DNA from 3 places in the Kiloniella sp. genome. Region 1 is predicted to be linked to each of the others. Evidence: riboswitches for the same ligand, from Rfam matches in the RefSeq annotation. Region 1 holds a riboswitch; each other region holds the start of a gene.
What was found. A riboswitch is a leader RNA that binds a small molecule or an ion and turns the genes downstream of it on or off. The one in region 1 is predicted to bind cobalamin.

Region 1 (5,775 bases):
TTTCCGGCATGACAACATCAGTCAAAACCAAATCAAACCGATGAAAAGATAATGTTTCTTCTGCTTCTTGCCCATTCGAGGCCGAAATTACATTATGCCCCGCCCGCTCCAATGCGCGGCACAGGTAATAACGTAGGTTATCGTCATCTTCTGCAAGAAGAATGTCAGCCATCAGAAACGGTAAATCAATCGAATAAAGTTCAAAAAAATGCTCGACACTTCATTATCATAGCATCAAGAATAGGTATAAGCTTATACATCATTTCACAGCCCACAATCAAAAGAGCGTTATGAGAACGATCCGTCACACCAATAAATCTTCAACCATGTTATTCATTGGACTATTGACGACGATATCATGACCTATGATGTGAATGAAATGGGTGACAAAAATTCGACACCGCAAAACAATAGAATTACGAATGACGAACAAGGCTCGACCAGAGAAACAGAATCCTATCGTTTGCACCTTCCAAAACAGCATACTTTGCCAGTCGTTTTGTCTTCACCTCACAGCGGGAACCACTATCCGGAAGCTTTTGTAGAAGGCTCTAGGCTGGATATTCATAACCTGCGCCGCTCGGAAGACTCTTTTGTTGACGAACTATTTCAAAACGCCCCTAAACTCGGGGCGCCGTTACTTTGTGCACTTTTCCCGCGTGCTTTCGTAGACGCAAATAGAGAACCCTTTGAACTTGACCCACATATGTTCGAAGATGAGCTACCCAGTTATGTAAATACAAACTCGCCCCGCGTTGCCGTTGGATTGGGAACCATTGCCCGCAACGTCACCAGCGAAACACAAATTTACAAAGACAAACTGACCTTTGCCGAGGCGAAAGAACGTATAGAACGATTTTACTGGCCTTATCATAAGGTACTCCGTCAGCTCGTGGATGCGACAAAGCGCAAATTTGGGTACTGCATTCTGATTGATTGCCATTCCATGCCCAAACTGACAACACAGGCCAATGCAATCAGTTCACGCCCATCATCCGTTCATTTTGTTCTGGGCGATCGCTTCGGCAAAGCCGGATCAAGAATTATCACAAAAACCGTTGAGGATATTCTGGAACAGAATTCATACCGCGTTCTTAATAACAATCCCTACCCCGGTGGGTTCATCACCCAGCATTATGGCGAACCTGCTCTGGGTATTAACTGTCTTCAGATAGAGATATCCCGTACCCTATACATGGACGAAGAGAAGATTGAACGCAGGCAAGAATTTGATGATATCGCCTCATTAATGGACGATCTTATTATTGCTGTCGGCTCGATCAAACAGAACGAACTTGATTATTAGAACTTGTTATTTTTCATCCCAACGCTGAAAGCGGGAAACCTTTCAAATAACAGTAGCTCTAAAGTAGCTTAAGGCCATACCTGCAAAGGTAAAAATGTTCAGGTAAATATTGCCGCTCTGTAAGTTAGTATGGTTAAGCATATATTTATGAACTGGACCTCCACTAAAAAAATAAAGACTTTGCCCCACGGCCAAGAACAACCATGAACCATCCAAGATACTGTTATATATCATACAATTCCGATAACAGAGTTTATCTCATCCTGAAAAATAGTAGTTTCCCCACTTCCAAGCGATGAACTTGGGTCAGGTCCAACCTGTCAAAACATAACTGGCCTCAGAATTGCTTATTATAATTCCAAGAGGAATAAAAACTGGAGGAGAAAATGTCCGATCATGAGAGACGTCAGGACTTTCTAATTCGCAAGAACCAAGAGCCCGTTAAAATTTTGGCCCTGAAAGAAGAGAATGTCGGTAAATTTATCAATCGCATAACACGTAAATTTCCAAATGAACGTTGGGAGATTCTACCGAGAATGCTGCCCATTCAAACTGACTAAAAACGAACCTGGCGAAAATTGCATAAAGCAAACGATCACCAGACAAATTGAATAAAACAAGGAAAGGAGCAAAAGATCATGCCAAGTAATCCGCTATACTATCTAGCCTTGGCTGTTGGTATCCTTCTATCAACCAACGCTTTTGCTCAATCCTTGAGTGCGAAAAACAATAGCGATATTTGTGCCGATATCATTACAGAAACAGAGATCAAAAAAAGAATTCCCCTGCATTTGTTACGTGCTATTTCTTTGGTTGAATCGGGCAAATGGGACAAAGAAAAAGGTAGCCGAGTGGCATGGCCCTGGACTGTTATGGCTGAAGGGAAAGGACGATATCTTCCGACCAAACAAGCCGCGATTGCTGAGGTAAAAAAACTCAAGGCTAAAGGAGTCAAGAATATCGACGTCGGCTGCATGCAGGTTAATTTGTACCACCATGCCAAAGCTTTCAAATCATTGGAGGCCGCTTTCGATCCCCCCACAAACATTGCCTACGCGGCCAAGTTTCTTGTTGAACTGCGCGGAAAATCCCCGTCATGGACATCAGCTGTTGGCAGGTATCATTCTTACAACCAGAAATACAGCACACCTTATCGCCGCAAGGTATTAACCGCCTGGCGCGACGAAAAACACCGTATAAATAAAGAACTTCGCCTCGCATCTCTTGAAAAACGAGCTCAAGAAAAGATTGCTCGACAACAAAAGAAAAATACTCAATCCGAAAAAAATCACGCTAGAAATCCTGGCGGCGTTGAAGTGTCCCATTTGAAGCCAACAGGATCGACGCCGACACTCGGCGGTAACCTTCCCAAAACGAGTTCGCGTAAAAAAACAACCTCGGCAGCACCCTCATCAGAAAAGCTTGCCCTAACAGAAAATGTGGAAAGTGCTTCGCAAAAACCCGTTACAACAAAAATAATCGGGCGCTCAATAGCCACGAGGATTCTTTTTAAAAAATTTGAAACCAATTCATAGAAATCCTGCCAAACTTAATGGCGACAGGAACACCAAATTCAATCAATTGACATACCCCATTCCAGTAAAGTAGCTTTACTTTAAATCGCGAGGTTCCCCCTATGGGATGAAAAGGGAATTTGGTGAAGTCTGTAAGACTGACTCCAAAGCTGCCCCCGCAACTGTAAGTGATGAGATATTATCTTATGACCCACTGGCCTAGATAAGGCTGGGAAGGACGGATAGATATCGTTGATCCACGAGCCAGGAGACCTGCCATCGCATTTATCAACCATTAACCCGGGCGGGGTGCACCGGAGGAGAAAATGCAATGACGAGTCACGCCTCTACACTATCTTTCGCTTCTGCGACAGTTCCTTCTAATTCCACAAATGATCCTAAATCTATCATTCATCAGATGCTTATGATGGATGAAGAAACCAGCACGCCACCCGAAGACATTATTCTCGCTTGGGTTTTGAGTCTCCCAAATGAGATCGACCCTGCTTTAGCAGCCATCCAGTTATTGTCACACTATGAAGACATTGTTGATCAGACAAACAACAGCTCTGCAAAAACTATTATGTTTCTGAAGCAAACAGCTGAGTTTCCAAGATCACGGCTGGCAGCAACCACACGCCGGGGATCAAAATACCGGCGCAGATTACATTCCTGATTGTCTAAAATTTGTCTGGGAACCCGCCATTCAAATACTCATATTTGAATGCACTAATTTGTCTTGGCCTAAAATAAAAGTACGATAACGATAGAGCATGGGATATAAGTCAATTCCTTTATCCCGTTCTCTCCACATCAAAGTACTGAACTCTTGACCAAGCTGCCTTCCCATTACACACACATTCTGGCCTTAGCGGTTCCGCTAATTCTATCAAATTTGACAGTCCCCCTACTGGGTGCTGTCGACACCGCTGTTATGGGTCATTTACCAGACCCTGCTTATATCGGCGGCGTGGCCGTAGGGGGAACAATTTTCAGCTTTCTCTTTTGGGGATTTGGCTTTTTGAAAATGGGGACGGTCGGTTTTACATCTCAGGCCTTTGGGGCTCAAAACTTCCCGGAGCAGCAGGCGTCCTTTCTGCGCCCCATACTCCTTGCGTTATTATTTGGGCTCCTCCTCATCGCCTTGCAAACACCTCTGTTACAATTGTGCATCACGTTGATCGATGGCAGTGAAGAGGTTCAGAACCTAGCCTTTCAGTACAGCACCATACGGATATGGAGTGCGCCTATTGCCCTGTCTAACTACGTCATTATTGGCTGGCTTATTGGTAAGGGGGAGCCAAAATTAACATTTATCCTTCAAGTCATAATAAATTCTGTGAACATTCTGTTGGATTTGTTTTTTGTCGTACAACTTGACTGGGGGGTAGAGGGTGTCGCGCTAGCAACAGTGATCGCAGAAGGTGTCGGCTTCACTGTAGGTTTGTGGATCATTCTACAGAAGTCCAATTTCTTCACCTACAAAATTGACTGGCAGAATGTTTGGCTTCGTTCTCATATTTTTGCCTTGTTCACCGTAAACCGGGATATCTTTATTCGTACGCTATGTCTTATATTTGCGTTTGCATATTTCACAAAATTAGGCGCAGGCATGGGGGATGAGATCCTCGCGGCCAATGCCGTGTTAATGCAGTTCCTCTATTTTTCAGCATATGGCTTAGATGGCTTCGCCCATGCCGCTGAAATCACAACCGGGCACGCAAAAGGGCGAAACGATAACATTGAATTCAGAAACGCAGTTAAGGCCAGCAGCGCCATGGCTTTCCTGACATCCATTCTATTCGTTATCACCTTTTATCTGTTTGGGCCGTTAATTGTCGGTTTATTCACCGACATATCAAGCGTCAGATCAACCGCCACAGAGTTCATTTACTGGCCCATACTTATGCCACTGATAAGCGTGGCAGGATTTCAGTTTGACGGCATATTTATCGGAACAACACGAACGGTTGCTTTACGGAATGCCATGATACAATCACTGCTCATCTTTCTGATCAGTGCATGGTTTCTAGTACCTATGTGGGGAAATCACGGATTATGGTTGTCGATGATGCTGTATATGGCAACGCGCGGGTTAACCTTATTCAGATATTACCCAGCCCTTGCAAATTCCATTGGGGCAACGTCTGGTGAGGCAAAATCCATAGAGCAAGCGACTTAGTAGCCGCAACATTTGTTCGGAAGGTGCTTTATTTATTCACCGCTTTGCGGAAGAGAAACAATAATAGAGAGACCGCCATCTTGGCGATTTTCAGCCCGAACATAACCGCCAATCGCTTCAACGTTTCTACGGACGATCCAAAGACCGATCCCCATGTGATGAGAGGAACTTCCTCCCTTAATCTGCTCTGTATCACTGTTAGAATCATGACCTGTTTTTTTCGGTCGATAAGAAACATATCTCTCAAAAATACGCTCAATCTCACTTTCAGGTACGCCCGGCCCACGGTCACGCACAGCCAGTTCAGCCGTTTTCTTGCCGTTAATCAAATCAACTGTGACCGTCGTACCGCGAGGGGAAACCTCAAGTGCATTATCGATAATATTCTCAAGGATGGTTTCCAGCATATCTTCGCCGGCAAGCACCGAAATTTCATGATCTATTGAGCTTTGCAGGATAACCCCTTGCTGAGAGAAGCTCACATTATAAGCCTCAAGCATCCGTAGAAGAAGTGCGGAAAGATCAATGTTTTCTCTGGGCGGATTCAGAAGTTCAGCAGACGTATGTTCAAGGTGTCGCGCAGTGGAAACCAGGTTTTCCAGGCGATCCAGAGCTTCTTCAACAACCTGCAGGGCACGGCGTCCTCTTTTGTTTTCTATTTCTACCGTCTTGTTCAAGGGCTCAAGCGCTTGTCTGATAATCGCCAATGGTGTCTTAAAAGCATGTGCATTGTCTTCGGCCGCACGTCGGATAGAATCAGATGACTCGCGCAA
Region 2 (5,775 bases), 310 kb from region 1:
TCTTAATAATTCATCGCGTATTCAAATAAATCTACCTGATTTTTTATCCATTATTTTACTGAAGTAATCTACTTGGCATTTCACAACAAACGGCATACTTATCAGTATGTCTTTGAATGAATTCGATACGAGTACACATGATGCCCTCTTCAAATAGCATATCAAAAACGACACCCAGTGGTCAGAACTGGCTTAATCCCGCCATGGAGATCTTATCCGAAGAAGGCTTTCAGGCGCTCAACATTCCACGATTATGTCTGAAGCTTCAATTAACCAAAGGCAGTTTTTACCATCACTTCAAAAGCTTCGCAACCTTCAAACAGGAGCTACTCGCTTTTTGGGAAAAGGACTATACACAAGATATATTTGACGAAATAAGAGATGTAGAAGATCCCGAAGCCCAATATGAAATGCTTTTTAACCTCGCGTTTGAAAAAGACCTCGCTGTTGATCTTGCAATTCGCGCATGGGCACAGGCAGATAATCAGGTCAAAGAAGTTGTCTCAAAGGTTGATGAAATTCGAATCAATTTATTAACAGAAATGTATCAAAAATCCTCTAACCTATCCTTGGAGACCGCGCGTAATTACGCCGTGATTGATTACACAGGATACATCGGATTCTACAGCCTGTTTCCAGACGCACCAGATAGCTGGGCACGTGATCTCGCTTCTATTCAAACAAGAGCACTTCTTTCGGACAGTAAAATGACTGGCGGAAAAATTTAAGCTTAAATAATTCAAGGTAGAAGAATTTCATTTGTAATCACTATGTACAATTAAATTGATCTATCCTCTTGAAAAAGACACACTGCCCCGGAATCGGTTTTTCGGGTGAAAATTTGATCCGGAAATAATAGGGAACACGGAAGGATCTACCCATCAGGGAATCTTGAACCGTGGCTGCCCCCGCAACTGTAAACGACTTAAAGCTTGTTATTACCACTGGTACTTTCCAGAATTTTTAACTTCTGGAACGTATCGGGAAGGGACAATGCTCTTACGTTGTAAGCCAGGAGACCTGCCGATTTAACGTCACCTGTCTGATGAACGGGGTGTTCATTAGGGCGGTTTTCCGTCGAGTGGCGTGCCTGTCGATACTGGCAAGGCGCGGTTCTAAGCTGATCTTGAGATCAATGTCTAAACTCGCACTGCCATTGTCATAACTTTTTTTAGACAAGGCGCGTATCATGTTTTTACGAATGAAACACAAAAAAAACTCAAAATCATCGTGGGCTCTCCTCTTAACTATTTTCTTAACAATATTTTCTTCTCAACAGGCTAAAGCACATTTCATAGAGCTTATCCCTTCATCTTCACTAATAACTAAAAGTGCTGAGAGTGACTTTTCATTCGATATCCGGTTCACCCATCCGATGGAAGGGGCGCCACTTATGGAAATGGAACAGCCAAATTTATTTGGCGTGCAAGTCGCGGGGGAAAAGTACGATTTAACAGCAGCCCTTCAATCCACAACGATCGAGGGAAAACTTAACCCTGCAAATGCAACATCCTATGTTGCAAACCACAAAATAAAACGTGCCGGGGACTATAGTTTCTACCTCGTCCCCAAACCCTATTGGGAACCAGAAGAACAAGCCATGATTATCCACTACACAAAAGTAGTGGTAAACGCCTATGGCTTGGAAAACGGCTGGAAAGATCCCATTGGATTGCCCGTCGAAATTATTCCATTGAGCAGGCCTTATGGCCTATGGACAAATAATTTGTTTACAGGGCAAGTGCTCAACAATGGGCAGCCTGAACCACATGCGACGATCGAGATTGAATATCGAGGAGAAGGGCAGGTCGCTATCCCAGCGACGCCTTTTATCACCCAAGTTGTACAGACCGACAAAAATGGTGTTTTCCACTATGCAATGCCAAAAGCCGGGTGGTGGGGATTTGCTGCTCTTCTGGATAACGGAAAAACATTACTGGCACCTGACGGTACAGAGGCACTGGTAGAAGAAGGCGGCTTGATTTGGGTACATACCCAAGACATGCCGCAATAGAATTTCCAAGATCCGGAATTATTGCCAGAAGAAATAACCTCAATATAAAACAGGTTATAAAACAACAAAGCGGTGGGCTCAATTTCAGAGCCCGCCGCTTATTCACAAAAGATTATCCTGTCACCTGTTGAATACAGTACAGGCTTAGCCTGACATATAGGCCATCATCTGTTTATTTTCATACTCTAATTCCAAAAGACGTTTACGCACCACATCGCCGATTGAGATCATTCCACACAACTTGCCTTCTGAAACAACCGGCATATGACGGAAGCGACCATCAGTCATTTTTTGCATGACATCATGTACTCTTGCATCTGGCGCACAACAAATAGGATTAGCCGTCATAATCGTATCAATTTTATCGGTAAAAAGGCCTTTCCCTTTTTGCCCGATCCCGACCACAACATCGCGTTCAGACACAATACCGACAGGACGATTGTCATCATCAGCAACAACCAAAGCCCCGATTTTAAAAGAATTGAGCATATCAATGACTTCTTGAACAGTATGCTTCGTCGTAATCGTGTGAATGTCCCCGCCTTTATCCGCAAGAATGTCTTTAACCGCACCACCGGAAGCACCCCCAGAAGATCCTCCCGCCTGGCCAGAACCAGAACCGCTGTCACTTTGATAGATTGCGGCGCTGAAATCACCGGAAAATAGCATTTATAATCCTCCTCGTGTTCTGCTGTATTTTGAGTATAGCACAAGAATTTTAGGACATAACTTTTGTTTCAAAAAAGTTCCCGGAAGACCTAGTCATATAGACTCCCGGGACAGTTGGCGGATTAGAAAAGCCTGCCAGCACGCTTAACGAGTGTTAAAAACTATACGTAACCGCAAGACCACCAAAGAACTGGTTTTTACTTTCGACAAAAGGACTATCAGCAGCATCTCCCAACAAACGCGCATAACCTAACGCCCCGTTCATTGCCCAATTTTCATCAAAGCTATACGTTGCTCCCAAGTTAAATCCGACATCCTTTAAACCTGCATCAGCATCATGTTGGTTATACTTGCTTCTGGAAGCTTGCTTGCTATTCACGCCAAAATAAGACTGCATATAATCTTCTGATGCCCAACTAACAGATGGGCCCGCTGAAATCCAAAGACGTTCATCAAGAAAACTATGTCGATATTCAGCATTCAGGCTGGCAAGAAGACCTTTGTCTTCTCCGCTTAGATCCTGGGTTACGTCTAAACCCAATGCGTACATTCCCAAATCAAGTTCAGCAAAAGCAGTCCCTGCGAGGCCGGCATCAACATCACCTAGTCCCTTCAGGGCCGAATTATCGCCCTCATCTCTCCCCCAGTCATAGTTCAGGGAAACGCCCCCTGAAAAATGTTCTGACCGCAGGAATGTCGCCCCAATACCGCGATCAAGCGAAATAAAGAGCGTATCATCTAACCAAGAGGCTTCGAGTATAGGCATCGCCCCCACACCATATTCATCAGAGCCTTCATAGTCAGGCCCAAACCCGGCCCCTGCACCAATAGAAAAATCCCAGTCACTTAGCGCGGCATCAACAAAGTCACTAGACTTACCACTGCCTGCCACGACTTGATCATCAGCCACAGCCAATGGTGCAAGATTGAAAAAAATAAATGACGAGAACGACACAAACTTAATCAGTTTGCTTGGGCGAATATCAATCAGCTTACCATCTTCACCTTCTAAAACAGATAAAGATATATAAGAAAATACAGAACGGCACTTAAACATGAGTCCCTCATTAAACAGCGAAAATATACCGTGCTTATAAGAGAGCTTTCTGACAGAGGCCTGACCGCTGAAATTTAAAAGTTGTTTTAGGCTAACGCCAACTCGGTGCCGAAAATGTCATTGAAGTAGTATTCAGGCAAAATCATTTCATCGGGCTTTACACCCTTCAGCGGCACAGGCCCAACCCTTTCAAAAAGACGTTGAACATCGCGTACTGACAAGCCATCCCAAGATTGTTGCAACGCTTGGCATATTGAATCTTCCAATTGCTTATAAATAGCTTTGATAAACATTTTTTGGTTAGAAGATGTTTTCAGCCTGCGTAAACTCGGCATTTGCCAATGGACTCGCAAAGCACCCAAAGGCCCCAAAACAGGCTGATTTTCATCAGGCGCGCTAATACTGATGACAAGGTCAATATCCGGGGCCCCATCTTCCATAAATAACTTGTGAGTTTTTGAAAAAAGCCCAGCTGTGTCATATCCCTTGGCTTTGAGAAACTGCTCGACCATTGGTATCATTTGACCATCCGGTTCCATTCCCGCACTAAAAGACCGAACACGGCCGCCCCCAAAGTCCCGCAAAAGCGTTTCCCCGATCAGACTTCTCGCTGAATTCTCTGTGCTTAAAAAAAGAACATGAACTGGTTTTTGCACCATTATTAATAGCCCTTCTGATCAACTACGTGTTCGGTCCACCAAAATTTATTATCAAACGTTGATAGACAAACAATTGATAGGGCAGGGAAATATCAATCACATGAAAAATAAATGACCCATTTATGAATTTCATCAAAATGTGTACGACAGTTAATGTGACGTCTGCATCATCCTGAAAATTATCAATAGCTCGTTCATCACAGATCTGATAGCAGGCACAAAACGTAAATCACCGTGTACGATTAAATGAAGGTTCGAAATCAACCCTGGAATATCCGGTGTTAATCTTTTTAGTTGAGGATCATGGTCTCCCGCGGCAGAAGGCAATAATCCAACGCCCAAATTCTCTCGCAGAACCGTTTGCATCATCATCGCATTACTAATTCGAATAGTAGGCACAACCGTTTGAAGCGTTGATCGCATCCATGTCGCATCCGGTTGATACCTGTGTTCTTCATCCCATCCGATCCAAGGTAAATTTTTCTGTCCAAGCCAATCCTCTAGATCATTCCCTTGCGATAAGGGTGTGATGTCACTGTTCTTTGATGTAAAAACAGCAAAAGGCATATCGCTTAATTTTTGTGTGAAAAGATTTCCCTGTTTGGGCTTACAAAAACGAATTACCAAATCGGCTTCTCGTCGCGACAGACTTGCCTCTACATGCGTTGTGATCAATTCAAGCTCAATTCTAGGCAAGGCTTTCCTTATCCGATGAACATATTTGGCCAGTAACATTCCTATCTGTTCATTCATCGAGACTCTGACCGTCCCAACTGAATCTGCTGCCAAAAGTGTGCTTTGACGATCCAACGTTTCAGCCGCTTCAGCCATGGGAAAGGCCTTTGAAGCCAGCATCACACCGGCTTCCGTTGGGGATAGTCCTTCGGACAATCGCTCGAAGAGGCGATTCTTCAGTCCATTTTCCAAAGATTTTATTCTGCGCCCGACGGTTGGTTGGCTCATGCCTAACTCTCGTGCTGCTGCAGAAAAAGATCTCCTTTCATAGACTGAAAGAAAAACTCTGATATCATCCCAATCATATGGCGACTTAAACATTCACGCCCCTATTCATTTACGCATATCAAAGTTACATTTTTTTTCATACCATACATTAATGAATAGATCTATTTATAGAAATACGGCCAACTAACGATCTACAGGCAGAAAATGTTTACGTACACAGAGCATAATAAAACAAACTTTCAGGCAATGTTCGCCGTACTGTTTGCCGCCTTTCTTTTCTCGGCCATGTTTACGTTACCCAAAGGTTCAGGCACAGATCTACCTTGGTTCCAGATTGTTTTTATCCGCTATACAGGTGGGCTGATTTTTCTGCTCCCTACCGTATGGCGATGGCACTGCAAAGGAAACAGCCT
Region 3 (5,775 bases), on a different contig from region 1:
GGAATTTTTGCATTGGAACAGGCCCGTAATTTAACCGATCAATGTGATGAAGTTTTTTCCGCGATCAAAGCCTATGCAAAAAATGAAATCGGGTATATCTCACTCGCTTGTGTTCCATCCGTTGCAGAGCATATTTTACCACAGGTGATAAAAGCGTTCCATGCACAGTGGCCTAAAGTAGAAATAGAAATAAGGGATGCTGATTCACGCAGTGTTATCAACGCAGTTCATAGCGGACGCGTTCAATTCGGTATCGCAAGTTTAGCCAAAAATCTTCCCGGTATAGAGTTCACACCATTATTCGAAGACAGCCTTGGCCTTGTAAGTAGTGCTGATGATAGTGGGCCAGCCCCGAACAAAAGTATCAATTCCCCCAAAATGAGGTCATTTTTAAAAAATAAAAAACTACTCCTGAACAGTATAACGCAAACAATTACGCTGCCCGAAATATTGGAAAATCAAGAGAACAGTCGCATCACAGTACATAACGTAACATCCGTTCTCGCCTTGGTGAAAGCTGGCGCAGGGGTGACCGTATTGCCCAGACTACTGGTTCCTGATACAGACACTTCCCTAAATTTTATTCCTTTCACCGATAAAAAACTACGGCGAACAGTTGGCCTTTTTCAACGTAATGGCACCCTTTTATCGCCTACCGCTCTTTCTCTGATAGAAAAGATACACACCCGGATCGCTGATATCGAACACAACATGGGGGGTAACTTTACAAAACTAGAACGACCTACATAAGAGGGATAATATATCATTAAAAAAATGGCTAGTTATCTGGTACAGCCCCTAAAAAAAATTAGAAACGAAACCTATGCTTAAAGAAGTCTATTAAAGGGCTTAAAGAATTTACTCTTTGGAACAAATGCTCTCTTGATCAAACTCAAGGACGGGCTCGATTTATCTGAGATACCAATAAGCTGGCTGGGACCGACAATCCGGTATCAATCATATCTTCAGGAGCCCTAAAAAGATCGCTGTGTCACTGGCGAACCGGACGGGGATAATCGGGAAGACGGTGGAATTCCGTCACGTGCCCAACGCTGTAAGGGGGATTTATCCTGCAAGTTATCCACTGGTGTTTTTATCCGGGAAGGGGCAGGATTGATGAGAACCTAAGTCAGAAGACCGGCCTGGAGAGTTTTTTAATCGTGTGTGGACAAACACGGCTTTTGACTTTCCATCAAGGGGACTGACATGGAAACGCGTGACCCAAAAGTACTCAATGCAATAACTCAGACCAATACTGTTAATGATCCCAATATTATCTATTCCAACCATACCGATCACAGCTTTAGCAAAGCAGAACGTGAAGCACTCTACCAAACCATCTTTTCCCGCCGTGATGTGCGTGGACAGTTTACCTCAAAGCCCATTCCCGAGGATGTCCTGAGCCGGATTTTAACCGCCGCCCACTATGCACCCTCTGTCGGCTTTATGCAGCCATGGAACTTTATTCTGATCCAGAAAGACGAAACCAAACAGCGTGTCCACAATCTGTTCAAGAAGGCTCACGACGAAGCCGCAGATATGTTCGAGGGAGAAAAGCGCAAAACTTATAAAACCCTGAAACTCGAAGGGATTATGGAATCACCGCTTAACATCTGCATTACTTGTGACAAGGATCGCACGGGTCCTGTTGTTATTGGCCGCACCCATATTAAATCAATGGATCTCTATAGCACCGTTTGTGCTGTACAAAACCTGTGGCTCGCCGCCCGAGCAGAAGGCGTGGGGGTAGGATGGGTTAGCATTCTCGATCAGAAAAAGCTCAAACAAGCCCTTAAACTCCCCAAACGAGTCACGCCCGTTGCCTATCTCTGCATTGGTTATGTATCCGAATTCTTTGACAAACCAGAGCTACAATCAGCAGGATGGTTACCACGCTTGCCCATGGCACACGTGGTTAATTTTGAAGAGTACGATAAAGGCGCCGATGATTCCTTTGCCATCAATCTTCTTGAAGCCATGAACCAGGATCAGAAAGCGATTGAGGACGGGTATTATCGGAAATAGGTTTTAGCTTTAGGTTAAATTCCCAGATCAGATAATTCAAACCCAAAAACCCGGATCAAATAACATTGGTCCGGGCGGGCTATAGATCCGGACTTTCAGATATAAAATCTCTGAAAGCACACAATTTTCTTACCTGACACGACACCACCAAAACACTCTTCCTTAGCATTCAATTGTTTTATCCCATCATCCGTTCAGCTTTGGGATCAAAAAGCGTTTCAGTATACATTCTGGCTTTGAGCATCATCCCAAGAACTTCGACTTCCACCTCGAGACCATCTTTGGCAATCTCGGTTGGTAAAAATCCATAGGCTACTGATTTCTTGCTATAGTGGGCATAGCCCCCCGATGTTACAAAGCCAACTACCTTGCCATCATGCCAAATGGGTTCATCCCCCCATACATCTGCATCGATGGCCTCAACAACAAATGTGCAGAGCTTTCGATTTGCCCCTTGTTCCTTTTCTCTCAGTGCCGCCGCCTTACCTATAAAGTCAGCCTTTTTATTATACGAGGTAAAACGATCCATCCCTGTTTCCACGGGCATATAGTCAGGGCGAAACTCCCTTCCCCAGGATCCAAAGGATTTTTCAAGTCGTAATGACATCATGGCACGCATCCCAAAGGGCTTTAACCCTAAATCCTGCCCTGCTTCAGCGAGAATATTATAGAGAGTAGCCTGTTGTTCGATCGGCACATAAATTTCGTACCCAAGATCACCCGTATAAGAAACCCTTTGGACCAGTGCACGACAGGAACCAATGTCTGTCTCTTTAACATCCAGAAATTTAAAACTTTCTGCGGACACATCTTCGAAAGCAACGCGGCGCAGTAATTCACGGGCATTGGGCCCAGCAATCTGAAAACCAATGCGCTTGGTAGAGATATTCTCAATGGCAACAGAACCATCGGAAGGTAAATTTTGCTCAAACCAGCGTAGATGTGCTGCTTGCATTCCAAAAGATGCCGTTACCATAAACTCATGATCATCTATACAGGACACTGTGAAATCACCAATCAACTTGCCCTTGTGGCTCAACATAGGGTTAAGCGCCAACCGTCCCAGTTTTGGAATGCGCCCTGCCATAATCACATCCAGCCAGTCACATGCCCCCGGCCCTGTGACGCGATATTTGCCAAAGTTATGAACCTCGTTAATGCCAACGGCGTCACGAACAGCATGACATTCCGCTGCAACCGCCTCAAACGCATTACTCCGTCGAAAACTAGGTGTTTCTTCCAGCGGCTCGCCTTCGGGCGCAAAATAATTCACCGCCTCCATACCATATCCAGCGCCAAAAACTGCACGTTGTTCTTTCCAAATATGATAAGCTGGTGTTGTTTGATGTGGGCGCGCAATAGGTAATTCTTCGTTGGGATACGACACAGAAAAGCGCCGTTGATAATTTTCTTTCACCTTGGCTCGCGTATATCCCGGTGTGATCCAGGCCCCAAAACGGGCAACATCCATAGCAAAGACATCCCGTGACGGTTCGCCTTCGATCATCCATTCAGCTAGAGTTAAACCAACTCCACCACCCTGTGAGAACCCAGCCATAACACCGCAAGCTGACCAGTAGTTCCGCAATCCGGGAACAGGCCCCACCAATGGGTTGCCATCGGGTGCAAAGGTAAAAGGTCCATTAATAACCGTTTTAACACCAACCCGTTCCAAAACAGGGAACCGTTTAAAGGCAAACTCTAATGAATCACCAATACGGTCCAGATTATTGTTTAAAAGTTCGTGGCCAAAGTCCATCGGCGTTCCACGCTCTGCCCAAGCATCACAGGCTTGTTCGTAAAATCCAATGCAAAGCCCTCTTCCTTCTTGTCGGAGATAGCTTTCGCCTTCGGGATCCATCACATGCGGTAACTCCCGATCCAGCTCATAGACCTCGGGCGCATCTTCTGTGACCAGATACTGATGTTCCATCGGGTGAAGCGGCATGTAAACGCCGGCCATTTCACCGACTTCACGTGCCCACAAACCACCCGCATTCACAATGTGCTCGGCAATCACTGTGCCTTTTTTTGTAACAACTTCCCAAGAACCGTCAGCCTGTGGATTTAGTTCAAGCACAGGATTACGCAAAACAATCTCTGCCCCGGCCATTTTGGCAGCCTTGGCATAGGCATGAGTTGTTCCCGAAGGATCAAGATGTCCGTCAAGGGGATCGTAAAGCGCCCCGATAACGCCATCAATATTGGTAATTGGTGACAACTTTTTGATTTCTTCGGGGCTGACAATTTCAGTATCCAAGCCCATATAGCGATGCTTTGCGCGCTCAGCCTTGAGGAAATCCATGCGCTCTGGTGTCGAAGCCAACGTGACCCCACCGACATGATGCAAACCACAAGACATCCCGGTAATCTCTTCCAGTTCTCTATAAAGCCGGATTGTATAACCTTGTAGTGCAGCCATGTTCGTGTCTGCGTTCAGAGTATGGAAACCACCAGCTGCATGCCATGTCGAACCCGAAGTCAGCTCTGACCGCTCGATCAGCATAACATCATTCCATCCAAGCTTTGTCAGGTGATAGAGAACGGAACAACCAACGACACCGCCACCGATGACGGCTACACGAGTATGTGATTTCATAGGACCTATCCGATTACTGAGAAGCTGGAATTCTGATTGATTTCACGATTACGGGAAAACACACCAAGAGAAATGGTTTTATCTATATTGTCCAAATGGAATTTCAAAGGCGTGGCATCATGATTGTGACCCTTTTCACAGGCTTCAACGATTGCCGTCATCATTTTTCCGGCCACAGGCGCGTTCTTGTACTGATTGCCGCTGGTCCCTACAGCCATATAAAAGCCGGGCAAGCTGCTTTTGTCGTAAATCGGCATCCAGTCTTCAGTCACATCATAAAGGGCAACAACGCCTTTTGTTTTAGAGGGAATACCAAGCTCGGGAAAACGTTGAGCCATACGCATGACCAAAACTTTCCACTGTTCGGAAAAATTTTCATCATAATTATCAGGATCATCCACCCATTCTTTTTCATCACAGGCAGGATCTTCTGATCCAATCAAAATATTATTTCCCGTCTCGGGTCGGCAGTAGGTATGGATATCACTATCCGAATAAACCATGCCCTCTTTTTCGAAATCAAATCCATCCGGGGATGGTACATGGGCAACTTCATGACGAAGAGCACGCGTGCTCATTTTCATGTCCTGACACACACCAGCCATTTCATTGACTTTGGATGAATGTGGGCCGGCAACATTAATCACAACAGGCGCGCTGATCTTCGTTCCATCAGCTAATCGAACACCACTTACCCGCCCATTTTCTTTTAGGATCTCACTGACTTCCATTTTAAAGAGAAACTCAGCTCCATGAGCTTCAGCAGCGCGTTGCGCATTATGCGCCGATAGTTTTGGATCATTCACATATCCACCGCGCGGAAAGAATACCGCCCCCTCAACAGCGGGTCCCGTCGGCAATCCAAATTCAGGGTCTTCTGGGCGACGAGCAGGTTCAAATTGTTGCGTATCTGAGATTGGTAAATACTTTTTGATATCAGATGTAGGAATATCCTTATAGGGACAGCCAATCTCATCCATCGTTGCACAGACTTTTTTTAGCGAATGATTATGAGGTGTTTTAATAACAAGACATCCGGTTTCTTTATATTCGATCATACCATGGTCGTCTTGAACGCCCATGTATTCGTCCCAGTTTTTCCAGTAATGCCAACCTTCATAAGCAAGTGCACAGGTTTCCAAAGCTGAATA

Region 2: another riboswitch for cobalamin. It lies ahead of ACN0QW_RS00615 (DUF4198 domain-containing protein); the one in region 1 lies ahead of ACN0QW_RS02095 (hypothetical protein).
Region 3: another riboswitch for cobalamin. It lies ahead of bluB (5,6-dimethylbenzimidazole synthase); the one in region 1 lies ahead of ACN0QW_RS02095 (hypothetical protein).

The regions. Positions count from the first base shown of each region.
Region 1 is NZ_JBLXHT010000001.1:435,157-440,931, reverse strand. It holds gene ACN0QW_RS02115 (response regulator) at 1-172, opposite strand, end outside; gene ACN0QW_RS02110 (N-formylglutamate amidohydrolase) at 359-1,306, shown strand; gene ACN0QW_RS02105 (hypothetical protein) at 1,693-1,866, shown strand; gene ACN0QW_RS02100 (transglycosylase SLT domain-containing protein) at 1,945-2,841, shown strand; cobalamin riboswitch at 2,916-3,116, shown strand; gene ACN0QW_RS02095 (hypothetical protein) at 3,152-3,496, shown strand; gene ACN0QW_RS02090 (MATE family efflux transporter) at 3,650-5,002, shown strand; gene ACN0QW_RS02085 (sensor histidine kinase) at 5,035-5,775, opposite strand, start outside.
Region 2 is NZ_JBLXHT010000001.1:126,131-131,905, reverse strand. It holds gene ACN0QW_RS00620 (TetR/AcrR family transcriptional regulator) at 138-728, shown strand; cobalamin riboswitch at 806-1,043, shown strand; gene ACN0QW_RS00615 (DUF4198 domain-containing protein) at 1,190-2,014, shown strand; gene ACN0QW_RS00610 (CBS domain-containing protein) at 2,159-2,683, opposite strand; gene ACN0QW_RS00605 (MipA/OmpV family protein) at 2,838-3,740, opposite strand; gene ACN0QW_RS00600 (hypothetical protein) at 3,827-4,399, opposite strand; gene ACN0QW_RS00595 (LysR family transcriptional regulator) at 4,550-5,455, opposite strand; gene ACN0QW_RS00590 (DMT family transporter) at 5,567-5,775, shown strand, end outside.
Region 3 is NZ_JBLXHT010000013.1:59,346-65,120, reverse strand. It holds gene ACN0QW_RS17375 (LysR family transcriptional regulator) at 1-750, shown strand, start outside; cobalamin riboswitch at 979-1,161, shown strand; gene bluB (5,6-dimethylbenzimidazole synthase) at 1,207-2,025, shown strand; gene ACN0QW_RS17365 (GcvT family protein) at 2,204-4,624, opposite strand; gene ACN0QW_RS17360 (NAD(P)/FAD-dependent oxidoreductase) at 4,630-5,775, opposite strand, start outside.